4 regions of the Paenarthrobacter ilicis genome follow, and region 3 is predicted to be linked to each of the others. Evidence: riboswitches for the same ligand, from Rfam matches in the RefSeq annotation. Region 3 holds a riboswitch; each other region holds the start of a gene.
The links. Region 3 has a riboswitch for S-adenosylmethionine ahead of JOE60_RS11640 (aminotransferase class V-fold PLP-dependent enzyme). Riboswitches for the same ligand answer to the same signal wherever they lie in the genome.
Positions count from the first base shown of each region.

Region 1: another riboswitch for S-adenosylmethionine. It lies ahead of JOE60_RS15990 (DUF1737 domain-containing protein); the one in region 3 lies ahead of JOE60_RS11640 (aminotransferase class V-fold PLP-dependent enzyme).
Region 2: another riboswitch for S-adenosylmethionine. It lies ahead of JOE60_RS08375 (LLM class flavin-dependent oxidoreductase); the one in region 3 lies ahead of JOE60_RS11640 (aminotransferase class V-fold PLP-dependent enzyme).
Region 4: another riboswitch for S-adenosylmethionine. It lies ahead of metX (homoserine O-acetyltransferase MetX); the one in region 3 lies ahead of JOE60_RS11640 (aminotransferase class V-fold PLP-dependent enzyme).

Region 1 covers NZ_JAFBCD010000001.1:3,499,968-3,503,742, forward strand. The annotation lists gene JOE60_RS15985 (NtaA/DmoA family FMN-dependent monooxygenase) at 1-1,101, opposite strand, end outside; SAM riboswitch class IV at 1,267-1,380, shown strand; gene JOE60_RS15990 (DUF1737 domain-containing protein) at 1,394-1,654, shown strand; gene JOE60_RS15995 (rhodanese-like domain-containing protein) at 1,651-2,061, shown strand; gene JOE60_RS16000 (O-succinylhomoserine sulfhydrylase) at 2,062-3,270, shown strand; gene JOE60_RS16005 (endonuclease domain-containing protein) at 3,481-3,775, shown strand, end outside.
Region 2 covers NZ_JAFBCD010000001.1:1,830,834-1,834,608, reverse strand. The annotation lists gene JOE60_RS08380 (NtaA/DmoA family FMN-dependent monooxygenase) at 1-562, opposite strand, end outside; gene JOE60_RS08375 (LLM class flavin-dependent oxidoreductase) at 611-1,708, opposite strand; SAM riboswitch class IV at 1,745-1,854, opposite strand; gene JOE60_RS08370 (LLM class flavin-dependent oxidoreductase) at 2,077-3,216, shown strand; gene JOE60_RS08365 (rhodanese-like domain-containing protein) at 3,258-3,710, shown strand; gene JOE60_RS08360 (MFS transporter) at 3,674-3,775, opposite strand, start outside.
Region 3 covers NZ_JAFBCD010000001.1:2,547,320-2,551,094, reverse strand. The annotation lists gene JOE60_RS11645 (class I SAM-dependent methyltransferase) at 1-740, opposite strand, end outside; gene JOE60_RS11640 (aminotransferase class V-fold PLP-dependent enzyme) at 878-2,272, opposite strand; SAM riboswitch class IV at 2,306-2,419, opposite strand; gene hisN (histidinol-phosphatase) at 2,593-3,405, opposite strand; gene rsgA (ribosome small subunit-dependent GTPase A) at 3,460-3,775, opposite strand, start outside.
Region 4 covers NZ_JAFBCD010000001.1:1,391,531-1,395,305, reverse strand. The annotation lists gene JOE60_RS06370 (hypothetical protein) at 1-590, shown strand, start outside; gene metX (homoserine O-acetyltransferase MetX) at 612-1,733, opposite strand; SAM riboswitch class IV at 1,747-1,863, opposite strand; gene JOE60_RS06360 (bifunctional o-acetylhomoserine/o-acetylserine sulfhydrylase) at 2,052-3,368, opposite strand; gene JOE60_RS06355 (VOC family protein) at 3,595-3,775, shown strand, end outside.

The DNA of each region.
Region 1 (3,775 bases), 950 kb from region 3:
GCGGGCCTGGAGGATCTGCCGGAGCGTGGACCCGGGAGGAGCCGCCTTGGCGAAGTGCTCCAGCGTGCCTTGATTGCTGTTGGTGCTCAATTCCGGCAACGGAGCGTCCAGGTCGAATTGCTTGAAGTCGATCACCGAAAGATAGGAGATGGAATTCAGCTGGCTGTCGATGTCGCGCTGGGTCAGTTCCCGCCGCTGGGCACGGAGTTCCCGGGCTTCAGCGGTGGTTCCCACCACGGTGGGCTTCAGAACAAAAAGTACCTTGACGGCGTCGGGATCCCTTCCTGCCTTGGTGGCCTCGGTACGGATCGAATCACGGTAGGCCTTCATGCCGTCCACACCGCGGGCCAAGGCGATGGCCACGTCCGCGTGCCCACCTGCGAAAGCCTTGCCGCGGGGAGAGGCGCCGGCTTGAACCAGCACGGGCTCCTCGGGCAGGGGTGCAGTGTTCAGCGGGCCCCGGACGGAGAAGAAATCACCGGTGTGATGGATGGGATGCACTTTGTTGTGATCGGCGAAGACGCCGGCGGAGCTGTCCTCACGGATCGCGTCAGGTTCCCAGCTACGCCACAGCTGCCTGACCACGTCCACGAATTCCTCAGCCTTTTCGTACCGTAGGTCGTGCTCGATCTGCTGGTCCAACCCGTAGTTTTGCGCGGCGAGGTCGCTGCCGGAGGTCACCACGTTCCAGCCCAACTGGCCGTCGGAGAAGTGCTGCAGGGTGGCCAGCAGCCGTGCAGCAGTAAACGGCGGGTAGAAGGAAGCACTGACGGTGGGAACAATGCCCAGGTGCTGGGTGGCTGAGAGCAGGTACGGAACCAACGCCAAAGGATCGTGCTTGGGCGCGAAGGATGCGTGGGCCAGGGAAACCTCGGCCGTGCCCCCGTAGGTGTCCGGAACAGTCAGCGAATCCTCAATGATGAACAGGTCCAGGCCGGATCGCTCGAACGCGCGCACCGCCTCCTGGTACAGGGCTGGCTTCTTCCAGTCATAGCCCAGGCTGTAGCCCGGAGTTCCCCAGCCCTGGACGCCAAATCCGTGGCCTACAAACCATCCAAAATGCAGCATGGGCTCGAGTGTAGAACTGCTCTGTCCGTTCACCGCGACCTGATTTCTTGCGAAGTTACAGGGGGACGTACTGCGTCAATTATGCTCCCGGGAGGTCACAAAAGGACCCAGCCCAAGGCATTGCCGGTTACGCAACATGACGGTGGTGATTCTGCCTCCAAGTGCGCCCAAGCGCTGCGAAATGCTACGTTTTTCTTGAGTAATGAGTACCAGCGCGAAGCCCTGACTTGCTGGTCGGCAACCCTCTCTCCGGCGGGGTGCCTCAGGTGACTACTCGGCGTATCGGACAAATTCGAACTGCAAGCGTGACTGAGGAGCACCAGCTATGCCTGAACCCACTGAAGAAAAACTTTCCTACCGCCTGATAACGGGCCCGGATAACCGCGAATTCTGCGAGCGCATCAGCGCGGCCCTGGCTGAAGGCTACGTCCTCCATGGCAGCCCGGCAGCAACGTTCAACGGTGCCCAGGTCATTGTTGCCCAAGCCGTTGTGCTGCCCGCCGCCATCGCGAGTGCCGACGCCGCGGTGGCAACCGCCGTCGACGAATTGGAAGGCGACGACGAAGCATTCGAGGGACACGCATGAGCTACGCAGGTGACCTGAACCCGCAGGATGCGTGGGCCAAGCTTGAGGAGGGCGCCATTTTGGTGGACGTCCGCACCGAAGCCGAATGGGCCCACATCGGCATCCCGGACACCAAGGCAACGGAGAACGATCCCCTGTTCATCCAGTGGAACCTCGCCGGAGGAATCCCCAACCCCAGCTTCATCGAGGACCTGCAGCAGCAGGCTCCGGAGGGTGACGGCGTCGAACTGGTGTTCCTTTGCCGTTCAGGGCAGCGGTCAATCTCCGCCGCCACGGCAGCAACGCAGGCCGGCTTCACCGCCTACAACGTTCTTGAAGGCTTTGAAGGTGAGCCGGACCGCTATGGCGAGCGCACTGTCAATGGTTGGAAAAACCGCGGCCTGCCGACGAACCTGGGGACCAACTAAATGACTTTCAATCCCGACGCCGCCGGCTGGAGCCCCGACACCCAGGCCGTACGCGGTGGACTTGACCGTACCAATTTCCAGGAAACGTCCGAGGCCGTCTTCCTGAACTCCGGCTTCGTTTACGAATCCGCGGCAGCAGCCGAGCGCGCTTTTACGGGCGAGGACGAACGATTCGTCTACTCCCGATACGGCAACCCGTCGGTGGCCACCTTCCAGGAGCGCCTCCGACTGCTGGAAGGCACCGAAGCTTGCTTTGCGACCGCGTCGGGCATGTCCGCGGTCTTCACCGCATTGGGTGCCCTGTTGGCAGCAGGCGACCGTGTGGTGGCCGCCCGGTCACTGTTTGGCTCCTGCTTTGTGATCCTGAACGAAATCCTGCCGCGCTGGGGCGTGGAAACGGTGTTTGTTGATGGCCCGGACCTGGACCAGTGGCGCGAAGCCCTGGCTGAGCCCACCACTGCGGTGTTCTTCGAATCGCCGTCAAACCCCATGCAGGAAATCGTGGATGTTGAAGCGGTCAGCGCGTTGGCCCATGCTGCCGGAGCCACCGTGGTGGTGGACAACGTGTTTGCCACGCCGCTGTTGCAGCGTTGTGGCGACCTGGGCGCTGACGTGATTGTGTACTCGGGGACCAAGCACATTGATGGCCAGGGACGCGTCCTGGGTGGCGCAATCCTGGGTACCAAGGAATTCATCGATGGGCCCGTGAAGCAGCTCATGCGGCACACCGGCCCCGCACTGTCCGCCTTCAACGCATGGGTGCTGACCAAGGGCCTGGAGACCATGGGCCTGCGTGTGGGCCACAGCTCGGCCTCCGCCTTGAAGATCGCGGAATGGCTGGAGCAGCAGCCCGCCATCAGCTGGGTCAAGTACCCGCTGTTGAAGTCCCACCCGCAATATGAGCTCGCGGCACAGCAGATGAAGGCCGGCGGAACAGTGCTGACCTTCGAGTTGTCCCCGTCCTCCGGGCGTTCCGCAAAAGAAGCCGCCTTCGCTTTGCTGGACGGCCTGGGGGTCATCGACATTTCCAACAACCTGGGTGACTCCAAGTCGCTCATCACCCACCCGGCCACCACCACCCACCGCGCCATGGGCCCGGAGGGTCGCGCAGCAATTGGGCTGAGCGATGGCGTGGTGCGGTTGTCCGTGGGCCTTGAGGACGTTGAGGACCTGATTCTGGACCTGGAAAAAGCCCTCAAACAGGTGTAGGGCCGCCACGATGGTGTGGTTCGCCGGGCATCGGTAGGCCAACGCGGCACTTTCTGCTGGATCATCGCCTAGGACAGTGGGGCGGAAGCACGGGCTTCCAGGGTTTCACCAAGTGGGGAATTCGATGATTCAGCAGAAATTGCCATGACCTTATCCACATAAGACAGGCTCCCCGGTCCCAACAGTCTCGCGCCGTGGCTGGCTGTCCCTATGGACGCACACGAATTCTTGGTTTCAGTGGGTGGAGTGGCAAAAGTCAGTCTCCTTAGAGGACACGGTTACGGACCAGCGGAACTCCGGAAGATGGACGGAGCGTACCAACCCCGGCACGGCATCTGGGCATTACCTTCCGCGGATAAGGAGTATCTCTCTGCTCTTGTGCACAACGGATACCTCACGTGCGCCAGTGCGGCCGTCCGCTATGGGCTCTGGCTCAAAGACCAGCCAACACGTCTCCACTTGGCAACAAGGCATAACCGCGGCGGTGGATTCATACGGCATGGTG
Region 2 (3,775 bases), 720 kb from region 3:
GCCAGCGTGGATCATTCCGGGACCCGGCGATTGCGCCGTCAGCCCAGGAATCCCAGATGGCTTTTGCTGTCTGAACGAACGCTTCGGCCCGGACGTAGCGGTCCTCGTGCTTGAGGAACCCGCCGCGCCTGAAGTTGGCACCGGTCCATGCGTTGTCCGTGGTGACGATGTTCCATGCCGCACGGCCGCCGGACAGCAGGTCCAGACTGGCCAAGCGGTGGGCGAGGTCCGCGGGATCGTTATACGTGGTGTTCTGCGTCGCCACCAAACCGATGTTGGTGGTGATGGCTGCGAGAGCGGCGAGGGCGGTCTGCGCGTCGGGACGGCCCACGACATCCAGATCGTGGATCTTTCCAAGGTGTTCCCGGAGGCGGAGTCCCTCTCCGAGGAAGAAGGCGGAGAAGAGGCCGCGTTCAGCTGTCTGGGCGACCCGGCGGAATGATTCGAAGTCCGTTTGCGAGCCGCTTTGTGCGTCCTTCCATACGGTGGTGTGGTTGACGCCTTGGAAGAAGACACCGAATTGAATCTGGCCGTTGCCTGCGATGCGGTGATGGTTGGTCATGGTTCTGCTCTCTGAATGTGGCTCTTGGGAGTGTGGTCTGGGCGCAGCTCAGGCCGCGGCGAAGCGGTTCACGGGACGGGGAAGTCCGAAGCTTTCCCGCAACGTGCTTCCCGGGGCCGGCGCTACCACCAGCCCGGTGCGGCGCAGTGCGGGGAGCACCTTGTTGGCCAATTCGGGGAGGTCCACATCCAGGACCGCTGGTTTGAGGCGGACGCCGTCGGCTGCTGCGAACAGCGTGGTGAGCAGTTCCACCAGCCCTTCGGCGCTGCCCACGTAGCGGGCTCCGCCTGTCCATTCCTCGTACGAGTCCAGTTCGGCCAGACGGCCCGCGGCTGCCTGTCCACGGGAATCGAGGATGACGTCCAGCTCCACCAGGGTCCTCGGCGCACCCGCGGCAGCTGCTGCCTGGGCTGCTTGCGGGAGGGCGTCCGTGGTGGCTGCCGAGACCAAGGCAACGTCAGCTTCGACGGCGGGAATCAGCTCGGCGGGCGCGAACACCACTACCTGCCCTTGGAGTGGGCGCGGGATGATGGACGGTCCCTTGACGGAGAAGCGCTCACCCTCAAAGTCGGCGTAGTGCAGCTTGTCCCGGTCCACGTATCGGCCGGTGGCGACGTCACGGATCACGGCGTCGTCTTCCCAGGAGTCCCAGAGCCGGCGGCTGGCTTGGACCACATCTGCGGCTTCGCTGACTGCCTCGCCTTCCGGCAACTGACTACGGCCAACAGAACGGGCCTCGGCACGGAGGTTGTCCGCGTTGACCAGCCAACCCGCCCTCCCCAAGGAGGAGTAGTCCAGGCTGGCCAGCTGCGTGGCTACATGGAACGGCTCGGTGAAGAGCGTTCCGGCTTCGGGGACCAGGCCGATGGAGCGGGTGATGGGTGCCGCGAAAGCTGCCCGCTGGATCGCGTCGATCCGTCCGGCGATTCCAGTGGATTCGGTGTCCACCACGCGGGTGTCCTTGAAGGTTGCTACGTGGAAACCGGCGATGTCCGCTGCCTGGACAGTTTCACGGATCCGTTGGCCCCCCAAGAGCGCCTGCGGATCATGGTGGGCCTTGCGCCACGCAGCTGGGTGGGCGCCGCCGCCGTCGAGCTCCAACGCGATGACGCGGGAGCGGAATTCGGGTACAGGAGTGGAAGGCATGATTCTCTCTTTCAGAGGCCGCACAGCGGCCGGGACGACATTCACTTGCCGCAGATGCGGCCTGGTCTGTTTCCGGAGCACCCCGCCACGTAATGCCTGAGGGTTGCCGCAGCACGAGCCGGTCCTTGGCGTGCTGACTCTTGACCTGAACTTGAATCTAGGAGGCTGTCCAAGGAATGTACAAACCGCTGGACTTGCGGCGTCAAGGCGGGAAATACCACGTCAAAGGGCTGCTGGAATCGTCATTTTCGGGTTTTGGAAGGGTCGGTTGTGACGGCCCGTTTCGCCGGATTTCGCTGGATTTACTCCGGTTGAGCGGGGTGACGGATCGGCTTTGGCCTCTGCGCGGGGCTCCGTAGTGTCGTGCCATGCCGAAGCCTCCAGTTACTCCCCTGTCCGTCCTTGACCTGAGCCCGGTATCGGCCGGTCAGACTCCCGGCGATGCCCTGCGGAGCACCCTTGCCCTTGCCGCCGCTGCCGAGGCTTCCGGCTACTCGCGGTATTGGCTGGCCGAGCACCACCTCAACACCGGCGTTGCCGGGTCAGCCCCGCACATTCTGGCCGGGTTGGTTGCCTCCGCCACCAAGACCATCAGGGTGGGGACCGCTGCCACTCTGCTGGGGAACTACCGTCCCCTTCAGATTGCGGAGAGCATTGGAACACTGGCCGCCGTGTTCCCGGACCGCGTGGACTTGGGCTTTGGCCGCTCCGGCCCGCCCAAATCCCCCAGCGATCCGGCTCCGGGAGTGGTACCCGCTGACTCTTCGGAGCCCACCGATCGAGTGGTTGACGGACTGCTGATCCCCGCGCCGCGCCCCATCTTCGGCGCTGTCCTGCCCAGGAAGTTCCGGCTGCAGGGTGAACTGCTGGGCCGCTTCCCCGGGGACACGGACAACTTCGAGAACGACATCCAGGACATCATCGGATTTTTCACCGGCGAGTACAGGACCAAACACGGCGAGGAAGTCACGGCTACACCCGCCCTCGGCCAAGCGCCGCAGTTCTGGGTCCACGGCTCAACAGCCGGACCCAGTGCACGGTTGGCCGGCAAGTTGGGCCTCCCCTTCGGCGCGAACTACCACGTGGCACCGGCGGGGGTTCTGGACTCCATCGCCGAGTACAGGGCTCACTTCGAACCCTCCGCGGCTTTGCCGGAACCGCATGTGATCGTCTCTGCGGACGTGCTGGTGGCTCCGGACGAACGCCAGGCCCAGCGCCTGGCCCGCGGCTACGCCCAGTGGGTTTACGGGATCCGCAGCGGCCAGGGTGCCATCCCGTACCCGTCACCGGAGGATGCGCTGGAGCTTTTCTTGGACGCCGAAGCCGGGGAGCTCATCAAGGATCGCCTGGACACACGGTTCGTGGGTGACCCCCACCAGGTCAGCGAAGGACTCCGCACTTTGCAGCGGGCCACGGGTGCCCAGGAACTTCTCATCACCACCATTGCCCATGATCCCGCCGACCGGCAGAACTCCTACCAGCTGCTGGCCGAGGTATGGGGTCTCTAGCTTTTCCGATTTTCCAACCACCACCTATATAAGGGAGCACCATGTCCATCGAAACCACAGTCCGGGAACCCGTCCAGGACACCCAGCTGATCACCGCCGATGCCGCCGCCAAGCTCATCGAAGAAGGCGCCCTGCTGATCGATGTCCGCAGCGAAGGCGGCCGCGCCAGCACCGGCGCAGTCCCCGGCGCTGTGGTGGTGAACCGCGAGCACGTGGAGGAGGACTTCAGCCTTGAATCCGCCCACCGGCTGCCCCAGGTCACCGGCAAGGACCAGAAGATCGTGGTGTTCTGCGGCTCTGTAAACGGTTCACGACCCGTCGCGCAGAAGCTCCAGGTTCTCGGCTACGCCAACGCTGTCCACGTGGACGGCGGCTTCCCGGCCCTCCGCAACGCCGGCGTCCCCACCACCGGACCCACCGCACCGCCCGTCGAAACGGCACCGCCCGCCGCCACTACTCAGGCGTCCAACGAATCGGTGACTTCCGAACGCTGAGTACCTGCCGCCGTCGGGCCTTCCGGCGCCAGCACCACCGCCGTCGTCGCGGCTTCCCTCCCGGA
Region 3 (3,775 bases):
TGTTCGTACAGGTACCATTCCAGGTTTCCCAGCACCTTCTGGCGTGTAGCCTGATCCGCGCGGAGGTAGTAGCTGCGTGATTTGGTGAGTTCCATGATGGCTTCTGGTGTCAGGCGGTCCTCCCAGCGCGTATGGTGGCTTTCCAGATCGGTGAATTCCGGGCCTGTAACCGGCCTGAAGCCAGGTTTGTGGACATCACCGGCGTGCATGATCCGGGACAACCGGTGCACCCAGGGAATTGAGGTGTCCAGCTGGTTCCAGATCAACCCCAGGACACCTTCAGGGGACAGGATGCGTGAGAGTTCAGTGCTTGCAGCCAGCGGATCGCACCAATGCCAGGCTTGGGCAACGCTGACGACGTCGAATGTTGAGTCCGTCAGGCCAGTTGCCTCGGCCGTGCCCTCGCGGGCGTCCACCTCGGGGTACGCCGAGCGCAGTTGCTCCAGCATGTCCCGCGAAGGGTCCACCGCGGCTACGGTCAATCCGCGTTCAACAAGAAGGGCGGTAAACTTTCCGGTGCCGGCGCCGATGTCGGCTGCCGATGAGGCCCGGGCAGGGAGCAACCAGTCAACGGAGTCTGCCGGGTACCCCGGCCGGACACGGTCGTAGTGCTCGCCGCCATCCTGGAAGCTCCGGCCGAGTTCGTGCCTGCGGCCAGCCTGCAACTTCGGGCCCTTGGGCCCAGCCGGGCCGGGTACTGACCCGACGCCCTTCGGTGCCTTCGGTGAACTGCTGGCCACGCGGATCTCCTTCGCAGGGTGTAAAAGCAAACCCTACGAATTTACCGCAGTGCCGGCCGTTCCACCCCGGGTCGCACGTGCTTGGTCGCACACGCTTGGTCGCACGTGCTTGATCGCCCGAGCTTAATCGCCCGCGCCTAGTCGATGGTGCAGGGAGCGGCGCCAGCGGTTCCCGGAGTGTTCGGTGCCCAGTCCGGGTAGCTGCGGTGATCATTGGCAGGAACCCAGCGGCCCTCATCCACCACGTAATCCCAGCCGAGGCCGTCCACTGTCAGGGCTTCGATGCCGGCCAGAAGCCTGGAGGCATCCTCCAGCCGTGAACCCACGCCGAAGCTGGCGCGGAGCGAGCCCGAGGGCAAACCCAGCCGCTTGAGCAGGGGGTGGGCGCAGAAGCGGCCGTCGCGAAGGCCCACTCCATGTTCCGCTGCCAGATAAGCGGCCACCAAACCGGCGTCGAATCCCTCCACCGAGAAATTAACAACGCCAATGGTGTCCGTAGAGTCGCTGAAGATCTGGTGCACCGTGACGCCGTCCAGGGCTTCCAGTCCGGCTACCAGGTAGCTGCGGATGGCGGCTTCGTGGGCGTGCCATGCTCCTTCGTCCAGAGCGGCCAGGACTTGCGTTGCACGGGCCAGGGTTGCTGCGCCAAGAACGTTCGGCGAACCACCCTCGTGGCGGGCGGGACCGGTGGCCCAGCTCACCGAATCCAAGCGGGCCTCACGTACTGCCCCGCCGCCGGCCAAGTGGGGTGTTCCGGCGTCGAGCCAGTCAGGACGGCCCACTACGACTCCGGCGCCAAAGGGTGCGTACAGCTTGTGGCCGGAGAACACCACATAATCCACGTCTGCCTGCGCGATGTTGATGCGACGGTGTGGCGCCAACTGTGCCGCATCCACCACAATCCGGGCGCCGTATTGATGCGCCAGGGCGGCCAACTCCGCGATGGGCAGAATTTCGCCGGTGACGTTCGACGCTCCCGTAACGGCCAGCAGGCTCACGCCGCCCTGGGCCAGCTCGGCCCGGAGGTTGGCTACCGTCTCCTTCAGCGTCTTGGCTGCCACGACGCTCCTGTGGGGCACAGCCTGCCAGGGGAGAAGGTTGGCGTGGTGCTCAATGTCGAGGTAGAGGACGTCGCCTGCAGGTTCGCCGTCCACCAGGGGGAGGCATCCTGCCAGCAGGTTCAACGAGTCAGTGGTGTTGCGGGTGAAGATCACTACGTCATCAGCGCGGCCGCCCACGAACTCGCGCACGATGTTCCTGGAGTTCTCGTAGACGGATGTACTGATCTGCGACGCAAATCCAGCACCACGGTGGACGCTTGCGTAGTAGGGGAGGACCTCGTTGAGGTAAGCCGACACGATGGTCAGCGCCGGAGCCGAGGCTCCATAGTCCAGGTTTGCGTACCGGACGTGTCCACCCTGGATCAGTGGCGCCTGCAACTCGGCGCCTGTGACGGCCGCCAGTGGGCGCGCAGCAGCAGTGGTGAATGCAGCAGCGGAAGGGATCGGGGATTTAATCGTGGCAGTACTCATCAGACCTCATTCAAGAGGGACGCCCGCAAGGGGAATCCGCGCTTGCCGCATCCGTTCCGGACCGGCCGGGTCGTCACCCGGGGCACCCCACCGCGAATGGAGGGTTGCCGGCCAGCAAACCGGGGTTTAGCGCTGGCACTCGTGACCTGTAAAAAAGATTAGGGCACTCCCGGGAGCTGTCAAAAGCCGGGGGTAAATGTTAAGCCCATTGTTACGTTGGGCCTGATGTGAAGGATCTGGCGAATAAACGAACGGCGGCAGGGCCGAAAAGGGCCCAACCGCCGTCGAATATTCAGTAATGGTTCCAAAGCCGGGTTCTCTTAGAGGAGGTCATCCACTGCCGGATTGAGCCGCTTGAGGACCTCTGAGTGGAGAATCGAGTTCGTGGCAAGTGCGTTGCCCCCGAAGGGTCCGTCTTCGCCTTCCAGGGACGTGAAGCGTCCTCCGGCCTCCGTGACGATGGGAACCAGCGCCGCCATGTCGTAGAGGTTGAGCTCGGGCTCGCAGGCGATGTCGACTGCTCCCTCCGCAACCAGGCAGTATGACCAGAAATCGCCGTAGGCACGTGTACGCCAGATATCCTCTGTGAGCCCTATGAACTCATCGAGGTTGCCGCGTTCCTTCCATCCGGACAGGCTCGAATATGACATGGAGGCATCCGCCAGGGAGGACACATTCGAGACCCTGAGCCGGGTGGCCGAGGCCAGGGAGCGCCCCATATAGGCGCCCATGTCCTTGGCGGCCCACCAACGTTTACCCAGGGCCGGAGCGCTGACGACTCCCACAACCGGCTCGCCTTCGTCCACCAGTGCGATCAGGGTTGCCCATACCGGCACGCCGCGCACAAAGTTCTTGGTTCCATCTATGGGATCGATGATCCAGCGGCGCGAACCGTGGCCGCTGCTGCCGAACTCCTCACCGAGGACGGCATCACGGGGACGGGAGCGGGACAGTTGCCCGCGGATTGCTTCCTCTGCCGCCTTGTCAGCGTCGGTGACCGGGGTCAGGTCCGGCTTGGTCTCGATCTTCAGATCCAGCGCCTTGAAGCGATCCATGGTCTGCGCATCGACGGAATCGGCCAGGACGTGGGCCAGGCGCAAGTCATCGTTGTAGGTGGAAACGGGTTGGGTCATGCCACCAAACTATCCTGAAACGCAAGGATCAGGGGGAGGTGCGGCCCGTAACCATCAGTTGACGGTGCCGAGTTCCTTGGCTTCCTTGGCTTCCAGGCGCGGATCGGCTCCGAGCAGGCGGCGGAGGGACGCCAGCCGGGCCGGACCTGAGGGGCCCGCATGACCATCGGCCACCCAGGAGTCCAAGCCGCAATTGATGGCCGTGGCGTCGTGCTTGCATCCGCGTTCGCAGGTCTCGGTGCCAGGCTCCAGATCGGGGAAGGAATGCAGGATCCTGTCCGGGTCCACATGTGCCAGGCCGAAGGACCTGATGCCCGGCGTGTCAATGATCCAGCTTCCGGAGGGAGCATCAGCCAACTTCAACGCCAAG
Region 4 (3,775 bases), 1.2 Mb from region 3:
ACAATCTGATCTTTTGGATCATCGTCTGCTCGTGGGTGATCCCGCTCGGGATCCGCATGTACAACCGCTCGCGGGCACGTCGCCTCCAGAACAACGAGTACCGCGGGCCGGGGTATCCCCCGCAGAACCTGCCGGGTCAGGGTAACCAGGGGCAGGGCTACCAGGGCCAAGGTTACCCGGGACAGGGTTACCCGGGACAGAATTACCCCAACCCCGGTTACCCTCCGCAGAACTACCAGGGGCAGGGCTACCCGGATCAGAACTACCCTCCGCAGAACTATCCTGGGCAGAACTATCCTGGGCAGAACTATCCTGGGCAGAACTTTCCCGGGCAGGGTTTCCCCACCCAGGATTACCAGGGGTATCCCTCCGGGCCGGCCACCAGCCGCCCCGCGGGCATGGACCCGCAGTCAGGCCCGTCGTCGAACGATCCGGCGCAGTCCAACGCCCCACAGCCCCTGCCCACCGGCAGCTCTGAGCCCCAAGGCTTCCGCGCGCGGCGGCTCGCCGAGCTGGACGCAAAGTTCACCAACGGCGAGATCGCCATGGAGGACTACATGCGCCAGCGCGGGGAGATCATGCGCGGCTAGCACTGCCGCCCCGCTGCTGCCTCAGGCGAAGAAGGCCTGGCGGAGTTGGGTTGAGAGTTGGCCGATTTCGGTCAGGAAGCCGTCGTGCCCGATCGGTGCCTGGATGCGGTGAACCTCAACGTCCCCGGGCAGGGCCGCGGCGAGCTCCTCGGACTGGGCCGGGAAGTAGAGCCTGTCCGTATCCACTGCGGCTACAAAGAACTCTGCCGTGGCACGTGACAGTGCGACCTCCAGGTTTCCGCGGCCGCGCGTTACATCGTGGGACATCAGTGCCTCCGTGATGGCCACGTAGCTGTTGGCGTCGAACCGCTTCACCAGCTTGGTGCCCTGATGGTCGAGGTAGCTTTCCACCTGGTAGCGGCCACGTTCCGCCAGGACCGCTGCCGCGAGGGGAGTCTCCTGATGCTGGGCGTCCCGGCCGAACCGGAGGTCCAGTTCCAGTGCCGAACGGTAGGTGATGTGGGCGATCCTGCGGGCCAGGGCCAAACCGTCCTCGGGGGCCGGACCGCCGTAGTAGTCGCCGTTGTTGAAATGCGGATCCTGCCGGATGGCGAGCGTTTGGGACTGCGCGAATGCGATCTGTTCGGCCGTGCTGTAGGCACCCACGGAGATGACACCGCAGCGTTTCACGCGCTCGGGCAGCGTGACTGCCCATTCCAACGCCCGGGCGCCGCCCATGGAGCCCCCCAGCACTGCGTGCCAGGCGTTGATGCCCAGGACGTCGGCCAGCCGCGCCTCGGCCAGGGTGCTGTCCCGGAGGGTGACCAAGGGGAACCTGGACCCCCAGGGCTTGCCGTCCGGCGCCTCTGTGGACGGGCCGGTACTTCCGTAGCAACCGCCCACGATGTTGATGGACACCACAAAGAACCTGTCGGTGTCCACGGTCGCACCGGGGCCCACCAGCTGTTCCCACCAGCCTTCCTCGGCCGTGTCCCCGCGGGCTACGTGCGTGCTGCCGGTCAGGGCGTGCTGGATGAGCACCGCGTTGGAGGCATCAGCATTCAGCCTGCCCCATGTCTCGTAGCCCAGCACAACGTCCGGCAGGTAGCCGCCGGCCTCCAGCTCCAGGGAACCTATTCTGGCGTACTTGACTGTTCCGTCCTTTTCCCCGGACGTAGGGAGAGCTGTAGCAGTAATGGTCATTCCTTAAAACCTCACCTCGCGCTTGCCTGCCGCCTTGCGTGCGACAGGCCAGGTCTTCACCCGGGGCACCCCGCCGCGGAAGGAGGGTTGCCGGCCAGCAAGCCGGGGCTGTGTGCTGGCACTCATGACCTAATACGTAGAGTCTAGGAAAAAGACCACTGTTCTGGCGAAGAATGTGACACCAGTGTGACGGTTTGGGGCGTCATGGTTCACGGAACAGCCCTCTGGGGCGCCGCCTGACGAATTATCGTCGATCAGGCGGCGCCCTTGGCGTGCTGCCGGGGGCGCGACGGCGTGCCCTGTGCGCGCGTCCTGGCGTCAGGCGCCCTTCGCGGCCCGGAACCCGGCCTCGAGGTCAGCCAGGATGTCATCCACGTGCTCAATGCCCACCGACAAGCGCACCAGTCCCGGGTTGACGCCGGCCACGTTCTGTTGCTCGGCAGTCAGTTGGCTGTGCGTGGTGGACGCCGGGTGGATGACCAAGGAGCGGACGTCACCGATGTTGGCTACGTGGGAGTGCAATTCCAGTCCGTCCACAAAGCGCTTGCCTGCCTCAACGCCGCCCTTGATATTGAAAGCAACGATTGCGCCCGTGCCCTTGGGGCCATACTTCCGGCCACGGTCGTACCACGGGCTGGACGGCAGGCCCGCATAGGCGACCGATTCGACGTCGTCGTGGGCTTCCAGCCACTCGGCCACTTTCGTGGCGTTCTCCACATGCCTCTCCACGCGCAGGCTCAGTGTTTCCAGGCCCTGCGCGATGAGGAAGGCATTGAACGGCGAAACCGCGGAGCCGAGGTCACGAAGCAGTTGGACGCGCGCCTTCAGGACATAGGAGAGGTTGGCGCCCAGGGCTCCGTCCTTGCCCAGGTCCCGGGCGTAGACCAGCCCGTTGTAGCTGGGATCGGGGGTGTTGAACCCGGGGAAGCGCTCCGGGTCCTTGCCGAAATCGAAGTTTCCGGAATCCACGATCACGCCGGCGATTGCCGAGCCGTGGCCGCCGAGGTACTTGGTGGCGGAGTGGACCACAATGTCCGCACCCCACTCGATGGGACGGATCAGGTACGGCGTGGAGAGGGTGTTGTCCACGATCAGCGGCACGCCCGCCTCATGGGCGGTCCGGGCAACGCCTTCAATGTCCAATACGTCCTGGCGGGGATTGGAGACGACCTCGCCGAAGAAGAGCTTGGTGTTGGGCTGAACGGCGTCGCGCCACTGATCCAGGTTGTCCGGATCCTCCACGAAAGTCACGGAAATCCCGAACTTCTTCAGGGTGTGTGCCAGCAGGTTGTAGGTTCCGCCGTAAAGGCTGGGGCTGGCCACGATGTGATCGCCGGCCTCCGCGATGTTCAGGATGGCGAAGGTTTCGGCAGCCTGGCCTGAGCTCAACAGCAGGGCACCGAGGCCACCTTCCAAGCTGGCGATCCGCTGCTCCACGGCCTCCTGGGTGGGGTTTCCGATCCGCGTGTAGATGGGTGCCAGCTCTGCCAGGGCGAAGCGGTTGGCCGCACTCTCAGCGCTGGGAAAAACGAATGACGTGGTCTGGTAGATCGGGAGGGAACGGGCGCCCGTTGCGGCGTCCGGTGCCTGCCCTGCGTGGATCTGGCGTGTTTCGAATGACCATCCTTGTGACATGGAAATCTCCTTTTAGTGGCGCACGGAATCAGGGTGAATGACAGTGTGGTGTGAGCTGTCGCCAGTCTAGGAAGCGTCCGGGGCCTTGGACAGCTTTATGACGCTGCCGGTATCTTTCTGTCGTAACGCGTCATTCCATGACGCTCCCATACCCCGCGAGCCATGTCCTATGTTAGTTAGGCATGGCTTAGCTGAGACCCGAATCACAAAGTGCCAAGATGAAGCCATGCGCATGGATCACGTCTCTTACGCCTGTGAACGAGATGGCCTTTTGGCCACTACCGAACGAATTTCCGCGGCTCTCGGAGTGGACGCAGTCCGGGGTGGAGTGCACCCGCGCTTCGGCACCCGGAACATGATCATTCCCCTCGCGGACAACAAGTACCTTGAAGTGGTGGAGGTCCTGG